Pseudobacteroides sp.: one gene and its partner. The protein of the gene in region 1 binds, or shares a complex with, the protein of each later gene. Links are inferred from orthologs where the notes say so. Each region holds a gene or a part of one and is shown in the gene's direction. Other genes may lie near its edges. The genes, in order: uvrA and mfd.

The links.
Region 2: the proteins of uvrA (region 1) and mfd are in contact, whole or in part, in a crystal structure (PDB 4DFC), measured with the Escherichia coli proteins. The link is inferred for Pseudobacteroides sp. from one-to-one orthologs.

Annotation. Positions count from the first base shown.
Region 1 is NZ_DATCTU010000043.1:22,388-30,118, forward strand. Bases 2,496-5,860 are described here. They hold uvrA (excinuclease ABC subunit UvrA), read left to right. Parts: upstream 2,496-2,828; coding sequence 2,829-5,660; downstream 5,661-5,860. Other genes in these bases: VIO64_RS07530 (hypothetical protein), read left to right, coding at 2,496-2,733. Also shown: VIO64_RS07525 (aconitate hydratase), read left to right, coding at 1-1,773; more of VIO64_RS07530, read left to right, coding at 2,215-2,495; VIO64_RS07540 (DUF47 domain-containing protein), read left to right, coding at 5,889-6,512; VIO64_RS07545 (inorganic phosphate transporter), read left to right, coding at 6,505-7,566. UniProt on the Escherichia coli protein: The UvrABC repair system catalyzes the recognition and processing of DNA lesions. UvrA is an ATPase and a DNA-binding protein. A damage recognition complex composed of 2 UvrA and 2 UvrB subunits scans DNA for abnormalities.
Region 2 is NZ_DATCTU010000103.1:33,127-41,598, reverse strand. Bases 1-4,106 are described here. They hold mfd (transcription-repair coupling factor), read left to right. Parts: upstream 1-399; coding sequence 400-3,906; downstream 3,907-4,106. Other genes in these bases: VIO64_RS16420 (peptidylprolyl isomerase), read left to right, coding at 4,050-4,106; pth (aminoacyl-tRNA hydrolase), read left to right, coding at 1-362. In the rest of the region: more of VIO64_RS16420, read left to right, coding at 4,107-5,102; spoVT (stage V sporulation protein T), read left to right, coding at 5,338-5,892; mazG (nucleoside triphosphate pyrophosphohydrolase), read left to right, coding at 6,223-7,011; VIO64_RS16405 (HU family DNA-binding protein), read left to right, coding at 7,135-7,449; VIO64_RS16400 (RNA-binding S4 domain-containing protein), read left to right, coding at 7,551-7,796; sporulation protein YabP, read left to right, coding at 8,025-8,315; spore cortex biosynthesis protein YabQ, read left to right, coding at 8,377-8,472. UniProt on the Escherichia coli protein: Couples transcription and DNA repair by recognizing RNA polymerase (RNAP) stalled at DNA lesions. Mediates ATP-dependent release of RNAP and its truncated transcript from the DNA, and recruitment of nucleotide excision repair machinery to the damaged site.

The DNA of each region.
Region 1 (7,731 bases):
GATAGAGTGCAAACAGAATTAAGCGTAAGCTTTGTTGATCATAATACACTTCAGACAGATTTTAAGAACGCGGATGATCATCTCTATCTTCAGTCTGTCGCAAAACGGTATGGACTATACTTTTCCAAACCTGGAAACGGCATTTGTCACCAATTGTTCCTTGAGCGTTTTGCACGTCCGGGGAAAACCCTGATCGGTTCAGATAGTCATACACCTACAGCAGGGGGGATTGGAAGTTTTGCAATGGGTGCAGGAGGATTGGACGTTGCTGCTGCTATGGCTGGAGCACCTTTCAGAATCAAATTCCCGAAGGTTGTTGGGGTTAGACTTACAGGTCAGCTTACAGACTGGGTCTCTGCAAAGGATGTAATACTTGAGGTTTTAAGAAGAATTGATGTTAAAGGCGGCGTAGGAAAGGTTTTGGAATATTTTGGACCAGGTGTTAGTACTCTTTCAGTACCCGACCGTGCAACCATAACAAATATGGGAACAGAAACAGGATGTACCACAAGCATATTCCCAAGTGATGATGTTACCAAGGCTTTCCTTGAAGCACAGGGACGCGGAGACCAATGGTTAGAGCTTATTCCTTCCGATGATGCACAGTATGATGAAATAATCGATATTGACTTAAACACTTTAGAACCGATGATTGCTTTACCTCACAGCCCAGGCAACGTTAAGAAGGTAAGTGAAGTTCAGGGAATAAAGGTGGATCAGGTGGCTGTAGGATCATGCACCAACTCCTCTTTAAGAGATTTAAAGATGGTTGCAAACGCATTAAATGGAAAGACCATAAACGAAAATGTCAGTATGATGGTTAGTCCTGGATCCCGTCAGGTGGTAGAGCATCTTGTAGATAGCGGAGAAATGAAATACCTTGTGCAGGCAGGTGTACGTATGCTGGAAAATTCCTGCGGACCTTGTATAGGTATGGGCTCTGCACCTTGTTCGGCAGGAGTATCTGTTCGTACCTTCAACAGAAACTTTGAAGGAAGAAGCGGCACAAAAGATGCTGCTGTATATCTTGCAAGCCCTGAAGTTGCTGTTGCTGCGGCAATTACGGGAAAGATTACAGACCCGAGGGATTTAGGGGAATGTCCAAAGATTAAGATGCCTGAAAAATTCTTTATTAATGATAATATGACATTAAAGCCACTACCTCAAGAGGATGCAATTAAGGTGGAAATTGTTAGAGGTCCTAATATAAAACCTCTTCCAACCTTTGATAAGCTTCCGGATGTTTTGGAAGGTTCTGCACTTTTAAAGGTGGGTGACAATATAACTACTGACCATATTATGCCTGCAGGTGCAAAAATTCTGCCGTTAAGAAGCAATATTCCCGAGATATCCAAGCATGTTTTTGAAGCGGTTGATGAAAGTTTTTACAAGAGAGCGTTAGAAAGCAGCGGAGGATTCATAATCGGCGGTGAAAATTATGGTCAGGGCTCAAGCCGTGAACATGCAGCGTTAGCACCAAAATACCTTGGAATAAAAGCTGTTATTGTTAAGTCCTTTGCAAGAATTCACCTTGCAAACCTGGTTAACTTCGGGATTGTACCGTTGACATTTAAAGATCCTGCTGACTATGACAGGATTGAATTAAACGATAAGATAGAGATTGCCATTGGAGACCTAAAGGGTGATGTAAAGCTTAAGAATGTTACAAAGGGATTTGAAATAGAGCTAAACCACACATTATCAGATCTGGATGCGGAAATTTTGAAGGTGGGCGGAAAGCTTCCATGGATTAAGGAAAGCGTAAAAAAATAAAAGGATGAATGAAAAAAACCTGCAGTAATGTTCAAAAAGGGCACCTGCAGGCTTTTTCATGTCGTGAGAAATTGTGGTGTGATTAAGATAATATTGAAATAAAGGGGCAAAAAATCGTCAGATTAAAAAGGTCCTGATAATTCTCAATTTAGTAAAGCACTAAAGAAATTTGATTATGCCCATAAAGAGGTTGCAAAAGTCCTTATAGATACAGAGCAGGATAGAAAAGAAATTTTTGACATTCTTAAGGCATCTCCATTTTCCATTCCGGATAAATATTTTAAATACAGGTATAATCACGACGTTTTTAGCTATGAGCAGTTAGCACCGCGGGAAAACCCAGAAACCCAGTTGTGCCATAATGAAAACCATATTAGTCTTTTTAGGCTGGAACTTGCTGAAATTAAGAAACTGTTTCTGAGCGGGAGCTACCTTCAGGGAGTGAAAAAATACAAAGACATTTGGAAGGCGGAGCATAATCTCCTGCTCTCAAATAATATAGAAATTTTCGACAGCCTCATGTCTTTAAGTGTTCTAAGGTCAGTTATAAATTTTTATGATGAAAATAAAAATTTATTTAGAAAAGACGATCCGAAAGATCTTTATCACATAACTGGTAATATCACCTCAAAAATTGACAGTAGCTTTAGCTCAAGCTTTGCAAAGGAGTACAGGATTGTTTTACACAATTTGGAGCTTACAAGATCCAAATGGCCTTTTTTTGACTATTATAAAATCTGCAGGCTTTTCCATGACAAGTATTATGATCTGTCACAGTGCATAAAAGATTCAAAGTATAAAATGAGAACGACGAGGTTTGATTTAACACCGGATAAGTTTTTGGAAAATCCTGTGGGTAACTATGGTGCATACATATCTTTAAATCTATATGACGGCATTCTTAAAAGCGTTTGGGAAACAAAGGATATGGTTGATAAATTCAACGAAATCACGAACTGATGTTTGCAATTTTTTGTACATCTGATATAATATATTAGATTATTAACACACTTATTATATTGATTATTTATTGCCGGAAATGTTGAGGTGAATATATGTTAAGAGATAAAATATTTATAAAAGGTGCCAGAGAACACAATTTGAAGAATATAGATGTTGTTATTCCTAGGGATAAGTTTGTTGTTATAACCGGAATCAGCGGTTCGGGAAAGTCTTCACTGGCTTTTGATACCATATATGCAGAAGGGCAGAGGCGGTATGTGGAATCCCTTTCTTCCTATGCAAGGCAGTTTCTTGGACAGATGGAAAAGCCAGATGTTGATTACATTGACGGACTATCTCCTGCCATATCCATAGATCAGAAGACTACCAGCAGAAATCCAAGATCAACTGTTGGTACCGTTACAGAAATACATGATTATCTAAGGCTTCTATATGCAAGGATAGGTGTACCTCACTGTCCGAAGTGCGGTAAGGAAATTTCCCAACAGACAGTGGATCAGATGGTAGACCATATAATGTCCTTTGAAGAGGGAACAAGGATTCAGCTTTTGGCTCCTGTGGTCAGGGGGAGGAAGGGAGAGTATCACAAGCTTATTGAGGATGCTAAGAAGAGCGGTTTTGTTAGGGTAAGGATAGATGGAGAGGTCAAGGATCTTAATGAAGAGATCAAAATGGACAAGAATAAAAAGCATACTATTGAAGTAGTTGTTGACAGGCTTGTAGTTAGACCAGATATTCAAAAAAGACTGTCTGAGTCTGTTGAGACTGTCCTACATCTGGCTGGAGGAATTTTGCTTGTTGATGTGATTGGTAAGGAAGAAATCCTTTTCAGCCAGAATTTTGCATGCAGTGATTGCGGCATAAGCATAGAAGAGCTTGAGCCTAGGATGTTTTCATTTAACACACCCTATGGGGCATGTCCTGAATGCAGCGGTTTGGGAACCATACTAAAGATTGACCCTGATCTTATTGTGCCTGATAGGTCAAAGTCCATGGCAGATGGTGCTATAAGAGTCGGAGGCTGGAATGTAGAGAATGGGGACGGTTATTCAAGGATGTATGTAGATGCCTTGTCAAAGCATTACAAGTTCAGTCTCAATACGCCTATTTGTGATCTCCCGGACCATATTGTAGATATAATACTTTACGGCACCAAGGGTGAAAAAATCAAGATAAATTATACGAGGGAATATGGAAGCGGGTCTTTTGTGGCTCCTTTTGAAGGTATCATCAGAAGTATGGAAAGGCGTTATAAAGAGACCCAGTCGGAAACCATGAAGCAGTATTATGAAGACTTCATGAGCAATAATCCGTGCCATGAGTGTCACGGTGCCAGACTAAAAAAAGAGGCATTGGCTGTTACCGTTGGAGATAAAAACATTAATGATATCAGCAAGATGGCAATATCTGATGCCAAGAAGTTTTTCAATGAACTGGAGCTATCGGATAAGCATAAGGCTATCTCAAACCAGATAATGAAAGAGATAAATGCAAGGATAGGCTTTTTAGTGGATGTAGGTCTGGACTACCTTACACTAGCCAGGGCAGCAGGAACGCTTTCAGGCGGTGAAGCACAGAGAATAAGGCTTGCCACTCAAATAGGTTCAGGCCTTATGGGTGTTTTGTATATTTTGGACGAGCCAAGTATAGGTCTTCACCAGAGAGACAACGAACGGCTTCTTAAGACATTAAAACGACTCAAAGACATGGGGAATACTCTAATTGTGGTAGAGCATGATGAAGACACTATGTATGCAGCGGATCATATAATTGACATTGGTCCTGGTGCAGGAGTCCACGGCGGCAACATTATTGCCGAGGGGACTGTTGAGGAGATAAAAAATAGTGAAGATTCTATGACTGGGCTGTACCTTAGTGGAAGAAGGAAGATTACAACGCCTGAAAAACGCAGGGCTTCCAACGATAAATACGTAGAAATAGTGGGTGCAAGAGAAAACAATCTTAAAAATATAAATGTTAAATTTCCACTCAGTGTTTTTACTTGTATTACTGGGGTTTCGGGCTCCGGTAAAAGCTCACTTATAAATGAAATACTATATAAAAAATGTGCCTCTGAGCTCAACAGGGCAAGGCTGAGACCCGGTGATCATGATTATGTCAATGGCCTTGAGCACCTGGAAAAGGTAATAGATATAGATCAGTCCCCTATAGGCAGAACACCAAGATCAAACCCTGCAACATATACCGGAATGTTTGATCTTATAAGGGAGGTTTTTAGCGAAACCACCGAATCAAAGATGAGGGGCTACAAGACGGGGCGATTCAGCTTCAATGTAAAGGGTGGTAGATGCGAAGCATGCAGCGGGGATGGTATCATAAAGATCGAGATGCACTTTTTGCCCGATATATATGTTCCATGTGAGGTCTGCAAGGGCAAGAGATACAACAGAGAGACCCTTGACGTAAAGTATAAGGGTAAAAACATTGCAGAGATTCTGGATATGACTGTAGAAGATGCCCTCGAATTCTTCAAAAACATTCCAAGGATTCAAAAAAAGCTGCAGACTCTATTTGATGTAGGCTTGGGATACATTAAAATTGGACAACCTTCTACTACACTATCCGGGGGCGAAGCCCAAAGGATAAAGCTTGCAACTGAGTTATCCAAAAGAAGCAACGGAAGCACCATGTATATTCTGGATGAACCTACCACAGGACTCCATATAGCCGATGTCCACAAGCTTATTGAAATACTCCAAAGGCTTGTTGATGCAGGAAACACAGTTATAGTCATCGAACATAACCTGGATGTCATAAAGACTGCGGATTATATAATTGATCTTGGGCCTGAGGGGGGGCATAGAGGTGGTTATATTGTGGCGGAAGGCACTCCCGAGGATATTATTAAGATTAGTGAGTCTTATACTGGTCAATTCCTTTCAAAAGTGCTTAATCCACAATAAATAGTCCTAAAGTATATAGATTGTTAATTTATAATATAGATGAACACTTTGATCATTTTAATGGTTGAAGTGTTTTGTTTTATTCCCCGGAAATGACTAAATGTCAATATTAATATTTTGTAATTCTATTGTTAAATTTCTGTTAAGTTTTGTTGTATTGGATTTAACAATAATATATAATCAACGAGGAACAATTGATTTAATTTTTACGGAAGAAGGGAAATAATTATGTTTAGGGTTTCGCGAAAAGAGGAAATATTTTTTGATTATTTTGTTGCGACAGCAGAGAATGCTTGTAAAGCCGCTGAACTGCTTGAACAGTTGATGTTAAATTATGTTAATGTTCAAGACAAGGTGAAGGCAATTGAAGAGACAGAGCATGAATGTGACAAGCAGGTACACAAGATTCTTCAACAGTTAAACAGATCATTTATCACTCCGATCGACAGAGAAGACATCAATTTGATTGCAAAGGAATTGGACAATATTACCGACAGTATCGAATCAACAGCACATAGGTTTAACATGTTTAATGTGCAGTCCATACCTGAGGATGCAAAGAAGCTTGCTAAATTGATTACAGCTTGTACTAAAGAAGTAAAAGCTCTTATGGTTGAACTGAAAGATATGAAAAAGAGCAAAAAGATAGCAGAAAAGATTATTGAGGTTAATAGATTGGAAAATGAAGCAGATGATATATTCAGGTCTGCTGTAACCAAATTGTTTTTAATGGAAAAGGATTGCCTTGAAGTTATTAAGTGGAAGGAAATTTATGATTACCTTGAGAACACCCTTGATGTTTGTGAGGATGTGGCAAATATAGTAGAAGGGGTTGTTATGAAACATGCTTAGTCTTGCGATTATAGTTGTTATTCTTGCATTAAGCTTTGACTTCATAAATGGTTTTCATGATACAGCGAATTCCATTGCCACATCAGTATCAACAAGAGTTTTATCACCGAGAACAGCAATTTTTATGGCAGCAGTTCTTAACATAGCAGGAGCACTTGTAAGCACTAGGGTTGCTAAGACTGTATCCAAGGAAATAATCAATGATGATATGATTAAGGTGGTCGGCGGTGATAAGGGGGTTATGTATGTAGTTATAGCATCCCTGGCAGCTGCAATAATATGGAATCTGGTTACTTGGTACTTTGGAATCCCAAGCAGTTCATCCCATGCATTATTCGGAGGTATGATCGGATCATCTGTTGCATACATCGGTTCAATGGCTGTTTTAAAGTGGTATGAGGCACCACAGGCGGGCCATTTCTTTTTCCAGGCAAAAGGAATTCTTTTTAAAATAATTATCCCTCTTTTTACATCACCTCTCATAGGTTTCTTACTAGGGTTTTTGGTAATGAAATTCCTATACTTAATTCTAAGAAAGTTCACACAACACTCTGTAAATACTATATTCTCCAAGCTTCAGATTGCTTCAGCAGGTATAATGGCGTTTGCTCATGGCGGAAATGATGCACAGAAATCCATGGGTATTATAACCCTTGCACTTATTGCTGCAGACATGAACGGAGGAAGTAAAGATGTAACACTTCCGGTTGTTATAGCATGTGCACTAGCAATGGGTATAGGTACATCCCTTGGAGGGTGGAGAATAATAAAGACTATGGGAGTCAATATGATCAGGCTGGCACCGATAAATGGGTTTGCAGCTGAGACCGGTGCTGCAATCGTTATCGAGACGATGACACGATTAGGTGCTCCTGTCAGTACAACTCATATAATTTCAACATCGATAATGGGTGTTGGTGCTGCAAAGAGATTGTCTGCCGTTAGATGGGCATTGGCAAGAAGTATACTTGGAGCATGGGTATTGACAATACCTATAACTGCTATATTGGGGGCAGTAATTGTATTAGGATGTAAGATTGTATTAGGCATATAGAACTTATATAATTATAAATTTTCTAAGGGGATATTAAAATTTTATTTGTGAATACATACTTTTAAAAACAATACAAACAATATTTTCATATATACAATATAATAAAAAAGACCTATGTAATCAAAAGATATAGATTTATCGATAATAACATAGGTTTTTTTATGT
Region 2 (8,472 bases), on another replicon or contig:
TAAGCGGTGAGAGTTTAAGAGAAGTAATAGAATGGTATAAAATACCTGCTCGGAATATAATAGTAATGTTTGATGATATCGATCTGGAGCTTGGAAAGATCAGAATAAGACCTAAGGGCAGCTCGGGAACCCATAACGGAATGAGAAACATTTTGTATCAGATACAGTCTGACGAATTCCCCAGGGTCAGAATTGGTATAGACAGGCCGCCGGAAGGCTGGAACTTGGCTGATTATGTGCTGAGTAAATTTAGCCCTGCAGAAAGAGGGACTATTAATGACAGCATTAAAAATGCTGCACAAGCAGTTGCTGAAATATTAAAATCAGGTGTTGATGCAGCAATGAACAAGTTTAATAAGTAATATCAACATAATAAATTAAGAAGGCGGAAAAATATTCATGAATTTTTTAGTTAATCCATTATTGGAGTTAAGTGAGTATAGCGGAATAATTAATTCCATAGGTAAAGGCCAGTCGGTTGTGATAACGGGACTGGCAAATTCCCAGAAAGCTCACGTGGCATATTCAATATGCCGGCACGCCGATAAAAAAGGGATTTATATTACATTTGATGAGTTTGAAGCGAGAAAGATATATGAAGATTTTTACCTGTTCTTCAAAGAGGACGTGCTCTATTTTCCGTTAAAGGAAATTACCCTTCATGATGTGGAGGCAAAAAGCAGGGATAATGTTTTTGAAAGGCTTCAAATGTTAAACCGGATTATGGAAGGCAATTACAGGCTTGTTGTGGTTTCCGTTGATTCATTGGTTCATAAGCTTATACCGCCAGAATTGTTTGCTGAAAGCATATTGGAGATGCAGGTCGGAAAAAGAATAGATCTGTCTCTGATGCAAAAGAGGCTGGTAACCATGGGATATGAAAGGGTTTCGGTGGTAGAGAATAAAGGTCACTTTGCCGTGCGTGGAGGAATTATAGATATTTTTCCTATAAATTACAACCTGGCAGTCCGTATTGAGCTCTTTGATGATGAAATAGACTCTATAAGGGAGTTTGACCCAGATTCACAGAGATCGGTAGAGCAGTTGAAAAGTATTAAGATAATTCCTGCAAGAGAGATTATTTACAATGAGGATAAGAGGGATGCCATAGTAAATGCTATTGAAGCAGACCTGAACGAAGTCCTAATAAAAGCCGGTAAGGAATACAAAGCCTTAATCCGTCAAAACATCACCAACGATATTAGCAGATTTAAGGACAGCTATTATTTTGAGGGAATTGACAGATATATAAATTACATAATTGATAAACCCTCAACTCTGCTTGATTTCACTTCCGGCTGTTTGGTGTTTGCCGATGAGAGCGGGAAAATGAAAAACAGGGTGGAGAATATCAATTTTGAATTGGAAGAATCCTGCAAAGGGTTGATGGAGAAAGGAAGGCTCCTGCCGGGTTGCTTTTGTTCAAAGTATGAATTTGGGAGGATTGAAAGGGTCTTAAGGGAAAATAATACAGTTTACTTAAATACATTTCTAACTGGAAGCAGTAACGCCTATAATGCAGAAAGGTTTGATATATCTTCCAAAGCTACAGGCTCATATTTAAACCGCATGGATTTCCTAGTTAGCGATATACGTGATTGGAAGGAACGCAAGTACAGGATTTTAGTGCTGACAGGTACCAGGGTAAAGGGTGAAAAGCTTAAGGAAACATTAGCAGCTGAAGGGGTAGAATCTGTTTTTAAAGAATCCCCGCCTGAGGAAATACTGCCGGGGCAGGTAATGCTCACCACAGGAAGCCTTAACAATGGCTTTGAATACCCCAAATTGGGTTTTGTTGTAGTGAGTGACAAAGAGGTATTCGGTAGAGACAGGAAGCACAGAAAAGCTTCAGGAAAAAACAAGGGAAGCAAAATTAATATATTTACCGAACTAAACGTAGGCGACTATGTGGTTCATCAAAGTCACGGTATAGGTCAGTATGTTGGGATTCAGCAGCTTAATGTGGACAATGTAAGAAGGGATTATCTTAAAATCAGGTATCATGATAGTGACTTTTTGTATATTCCTACAAATCAGCTTGATTTGATCCAGAAATATATAGGGTCTGAGGGAAAGGAGCCAAAGCTCCATAAGCTTAATGGTACTGATTGGGCAAAGACAAAAAGCAGGGTTAAGGAATCATTAAAAGAGATTGCAGAAGAGCTTGTCAAACTCTATGCAAAAAGGCAGGCTACAAAAGGATATGCTTTTTCTAAAGATACAGTCTGGCAAAAACAATTTGAAGACTCTTTTCCCTATGAGGAGACTGACGACCAGCTTAAGTGTATTGAAGAAGTAAAACAGGATATGGAAATGGGAAAGCCTATGGATAGGCTTCTATGCGGTGATGTGGGGTATGGTAAGACTGAGGTGGCTATAAGAGCCATTTTTAAGGCTGTTATGGATGGAAAACAGGTGGCCTACCTTGTACCTACTACAATTCTTGCCCAGCAGCACTACAACAATTTTGCAGAGAGAATGAAGGAGTTTCCAGTGACTGTGGATGTTATAAGCCGCTTTAGAAAACAGTCCGATCAAAAGAAGATATTAAAGAATGTGAAAGATGGAAGCATAGATGTGCTTGTAGGGACTCATAGGCTTCTACAGAAGGATTTGCATTTTAAGGAGTTAGGGTTACTCATAATTGATGAAGAACAGCGATTTGGAGTGGCACATAAGGAGAAAATCAAAAACATTGCTCCAAATGTTGATGTATTGACTTTGACTGCAACACCTATTCCCAGGACCCTTAATATGTCTTTAGTCGGGATAAGAGACATAAGCGTCATTGAAGATCCTCCGGAAGAACGACAGCCCGTAGAAACCTTTGTAATGGAATACGATCCGGAAATAATAAGGGATGCAATAAGACGTGAAATTTCAAGAACGGGGCAGATATTTTATCTCTATAACAGGGTGGACTCCATTTTAAAAAAGGCATCGGAATTGCAGGCATTGGTGCCGGATGCAAGAATAGCTGTAGGGCATGGTCAGATGGATGAGAAAGAACTGGAGGATATAATATACAATTTTATAAATGGAGAATATGACATGCTCGTCTGCACAACCATAATTGAATCAGGCCTTGATATGCCGAATGTGAATACAATAATCATCGAAGATGCTGACAGGATGGGCCTTGCACAGCTTTACCAGTTAAGAGGAAGAGTAGGAAGGTCCAACAGGCTTGCATATGCTTATGTAACATATAAAAAAGATAAAATATTATCCGAAATAGCAGAGAAGAGGCTCCGGGCAATAAGGGAGTTTACAGACCTTGGTTCTGGCTTTAAAATTGCAATGAGGGATCTTGAAATAAGAGGTGCCGGAAATCTTTTAGGAGCTCAGCAAAGCGGACAAATGGAGTCTGTAGGGTACGATATGTACTGCAAGCTTTTGGATGAGGCTGTTATGGAGCTGAAAGGCGAGAGTCCTGATATAAATAACCAGGAGATAGCAATTGATATTAACATAAGTGCGTATATAGATAATGATTATATTGGCGTGGAAAATCAGAAAATCGATATGTACAAAAAAATTGCTTCTATAGCAAGCCAGGAGGATATTAGCGAAATTGAAGACGAACTTATAGACAGGTATGGAAGCTTACCAAAGTATGTAAGCAATCTTCTAACCATTGCCCATATAAAATTTCTTGCCAGGGAATGTGGATTTTCTTCAATTGCCCAAAAGAATGGTTCTGTAATTTTCCACTATGTAAATGAGTCCTTTATGGATTTATCCATAATCAATAAACTCATGGAAAACTACAGAAGAAAGATAATGTTTAATGCCAGCAGTAAGCCATACCTGACACTCCTCATTAAAGGCTTAAAGGGAGAGGAGATATTAGAAAATATTAAAAACCTCCTAATGAACATTAAAAATTTGCAGGATGGGAAATAATCTATTATAATCTATATTAGGCATGTTCTCAAATTCATAATTGAAGTTGGCCAACAAATTATTATTATTCAAGCACAAATATATTACATCATCTTAAAATAGAGAGAAAATGCCGGCAAATTTTGGTAGAGGGGAAATTGAAAATGATAAGTAATACCAGGATAGTTATTGTTGCAGTATTTTTGGTGCTTGCCATAGTTGTTGGAGGTACGATAGCTTACCAGGTTCATGAAAGCTCCAATAGCTACGTAGCAACTGTAGCCGGTGAAAAAGTAACAACTGCAGAATTTAAGTTTTTTCTAAGGATGATTAAAAACAATTATGAAACAAAGGCTGGTGTAGATTACCAGTCCGATGATGCAAAAAAGAATTTTTGGAAAACCACAACCAATAAGGGTGAAGCAGCAGAGGTAACTGCAAAAAATGATGCCTTACTGGAAGTTCAAAAGTTTAAGATTATGCTTATGAAAGCAAAGCAAGCAAATATAACTTTAGACAATACAGACCTTGATAAGGCCAAGCAGACAATGGATAATATTGTACTTGCAGAAGGAGATGGGGATAAAGCCCAGGCGGAGAAGAATATAAAAAAGAAATACTGGATAACCCTCTCTGAATATGATGCTATTTATAAGAATTATATGCTGGCTTTCGGGAAATATGCAAGTATTGAAGCAGATAGCATAAGAATTACCGATTCCCAGCTTCTAAAAAAATATACCGAAGCTATGAATAAAGAGGGTAAGATAACTGTTTGGGAAGTGTTCTTAGAGACAGTTGACCCTTCTTCAGGAAAGCCGCTTGCAAATGATAAGGTCAAAGAAAAGACAGATCTTGCCAAGGAGGTATATTCCAAGGCCAAAAATGGAGAAAATTTTGACACACTTGTGGCCAATTATACCGATGATGTTGGTGCAAAGCAAAACGGCGGAGAATTTTCAGTCACCAGAGACGAAAAAATGCCTCAGGAATATATAGATTGGGTGTTTAACGCCAAGGAAGGCGATATTGGGCTTGTAACCACCAATAGAGGCTATTATGTAATTAAAAGACCTAGATTTGATGAATTAAAAGATAGTTTAAAGAGGACATATCAATTGGATGAAGTAAACAAGAAGCTTGAGGAATGGATGAAGGATGATCATTACAAGATGAATGTTAATAAGGGTGCACTAAACTCAATAAAACTGTACTAATATTTAATAAATTTGGCCGATGGTTTAAAAAAACTGTCGGTTTTTTTATGTCTAGATAATTATGTAGAGCATCACAATTTCTCGAGATAACATCAAGGGTGCAGAATCGCTTTATGGTATTGTTCTGATCTTTTAGTAATAACCTTTTCACAAATCAACCTATAATGTATAAAACTCCAATAAATTATCAATAATAAAATTGTACTGAAAATCTAATTAATAGGAGGTAATAATTTTGAGGGCAACTGGAATAGTAAGAAGGATAGATGATCTTGGAAGAGTTGTAATTCCTAAGGAAATAAGAAGAACATTGAGAATAAGAGAAGGGGATCCTCTTGAAATATTTACTGATAAAGAAGGCGAAGTTATCCTAAAGAAATATTCTCCGATAGGAGAATTGGGAGAATTTGCAGCTCAATATGCTGAGACCCTTCATAAAACAATAGGTCATATTACTTGCATAGCTGACAGGGACTCAATAATTGCAGTATCAGGAGCTTCAAAAAGAGACTTTTTGGAAAAACAATTAAGTTCCGACATAGAAAAGGTTATAGAGGAAAAGTCAGTTTTCCTGGTTAAATCACCTGATGAAAAAACCATCTCTATTGTAGCTGATGAGCCGGGAGACAGAAGGTATACTGCTCAGGTTGTATCACCTATAATATCAGAAGGAGATCCTATTGGAGCTGTTATTCTTTTATCCATGGATCCTAATACAAGAATGGGAGAGGTAGAGGCAAAACTTGCACAGTCCGCATCCGGATTCTTAGGGAAGCAAATGGAGCAGTAATATTATTAAACGAATTATTGCCATGATATTTAATAATCACTTAAACTTGGAAATAGCTAAAATATAACTTCCGCTATAAATTTTGCTATATATTAAAGGCGGAAGTAATATTTTACTAGTCCATTAATTAAAATAACAGGATTTTAAAGAATACCTGTTATTTTTATATTGAAAGTAAATGTTGATTTTTATTTATTTTTATTGCATATTTACATTTAATAAATTATACTATTTTTCAGAAAGAAAACTATATTAACAAAAGTTGCACTTTTTATTAGGTTTTCTACAGTATTGTTATATAAAAACTAAGGTATTGGCGGGAGAATAATTATGCTTAAGGATAAGTACGAATTTAAAGATCTTGTGGACATTATGGAGCTTTTAAGAAGTGAAAATGGGTGCCCATGGGATAGGGAGCAGTCTCACGATAGCTTAAAAAAATATCTGATAGAAGAGACCTATGAAGTACTAGAAGCAATTGATCTGAAGGATAAGGATAAAACAACAGAGGAATTGGGAGATTTGCTTTTACAAATTGTATTCCATTCCCAGATTGGAAAGGAAGAGGGCACTTTTGATATTGGTGATGTAATAACAGCAGTTTCAAGGAAAATGATTTTAAGACATACTCATGTTTTTGGTGAAGATAAGGCTGAAACTGCAGATCAAGTGGTTGACAACTGGGAAGCTATCAAAAAGAAGGAAAAGGGACTTACCAACCAAACCAGTGTTTTAAAGGATGTGCCCTCTAATCTTCCGGCATTAATGAGGAGCTACAAGATACAGCAGAAGGCAGCTCAGGTAGGATTTGACTGGGACAAGACTGAGGATGCAATGAGAAAGCTGGATGAAGAAATTCTTGAATTAAAAGATGTATATAAGAGTAAAAATGTGGAAAGAATAACTGATGAGCTTGGTGATGTGCTATTTTCCGTTGTTAATCTTGCAAGGTTCTTAAAGATTCAACCTGAATTGGCTTTAACGGGAACTATTAATAAATTTATTAAAAGGTTTGAATTCGTAGAGAATGAGGGCAAAAAAGCCGGTAAAAATCTTGAGGAAATGACATTGGAAGAAATGGATAAGTTGTGGGATATGGCAAAGGATAAAAGTATTTAATTTAGCAATTATCTTTGGAAAGTAGTTGGGATTTATTACATAACTTATCAGCTTTAAAATAGATAAAACTTTTATATAATAAGTTTTATTTTGATAAAGCATACTAAGCTGCACTTTTCGAAGATGGTTATATATAGCAATCAAAACTTAAGGAGGAAAAAGATGAACAAATCAGATTTAATCACTAGCATTGCTGAAAAGAGTAATATGTCAAAGAAAGACGCAGAAAAAGCACTTAACGCATTTATTGAAAGTGTTGAAGAAGCACTTAAAAATGGTGACAAGGTTCAGTTGGTAGGCTTTGGATCTTTTGAAGTTAGAGAAAGAGCTGAAAGAAAGGGAAGAAATCCTCAGACTAAGGAAGAAATAACAATACCAGCAACTAAGGCTCCAGTATTTAAAGTTGGAAAAGCTTTAAAAGACGAAGTAAATAAATAGTATTATATATGTATAAGCTATTCTAAGAAGGTAAAAATGGGCGAGCCGTGGAAGGTCGCCCATTTTTGCAAAGATGAATTTAAGTAAGTGGGGTGAAGGAATTGCGGATTGACAAGTACCTTAAGGTATCTAGACTTATTAAAAGACGAACATTGGCAAGTGAAGCATGTGATCAGGGAAGAGTAAAGATTAACGGAAAAACAGCAAAGCCTTCAAACGAGGTTAAGGTTGGAGATACGATAGAAATTCAATTCGGTAACAGCAATGTGAAGGTAGAAGTAGCATCCATATCTGAAACAGTCTCCAAAAGTGATGCTAAAGGAATGTACATAGAAAAAGGTGATTGATATAATCACTTTTTTTTATGTCTAGGAAATTATGGTGTATACACACCACAATTTCCCACGACAACGGTCAAGGTTAAAAATCACTTTGTGATTTTTTATGTCTATGTCCATTTATAAGGTATTTTTAGATGCTCCCAAGCATAGGAATAGATATGTGGATAAAATACCGTAATACTAAATCATATGGTATTACAAACTAAAACACATCTATTAAAGGGGAGAAAGACTATGATTGAGGACAAAAAAAGTATAAAACAGCAGAAAGTTCAAAATTTAATACTTGAAAACAGGGAGAGGCTTAGCATTTCCGGTGTTTTAGATGTTGAAAGCTTTAACGATGAGTGCGTTATAGTAGATACTGAACTTGGAGTTCTGACAGTAAAAGGCGAAGATTTGCATATTAACAAGCTTAATCTCGATAATTCGGAGCTTGATATCGAAGGTGACATCTGTTCTTTGGAATACAGTGACAAAGAAGGCGGCAAGTCAGGTGGTTTTTGGGCAAAGATGTTTAAATAAACTGCCTGAGGATAAATTGTATTTTTGATAATAGCTAAAGGACTAATGGTTGGGATAATATATGTCGATAAGCAATCAAGTAAATATCTTTTTATGGTCTGTTTTTGGAGGAATGTTAATATCTTTTGTATATGACATATTCAGAATCAAAAGGAAG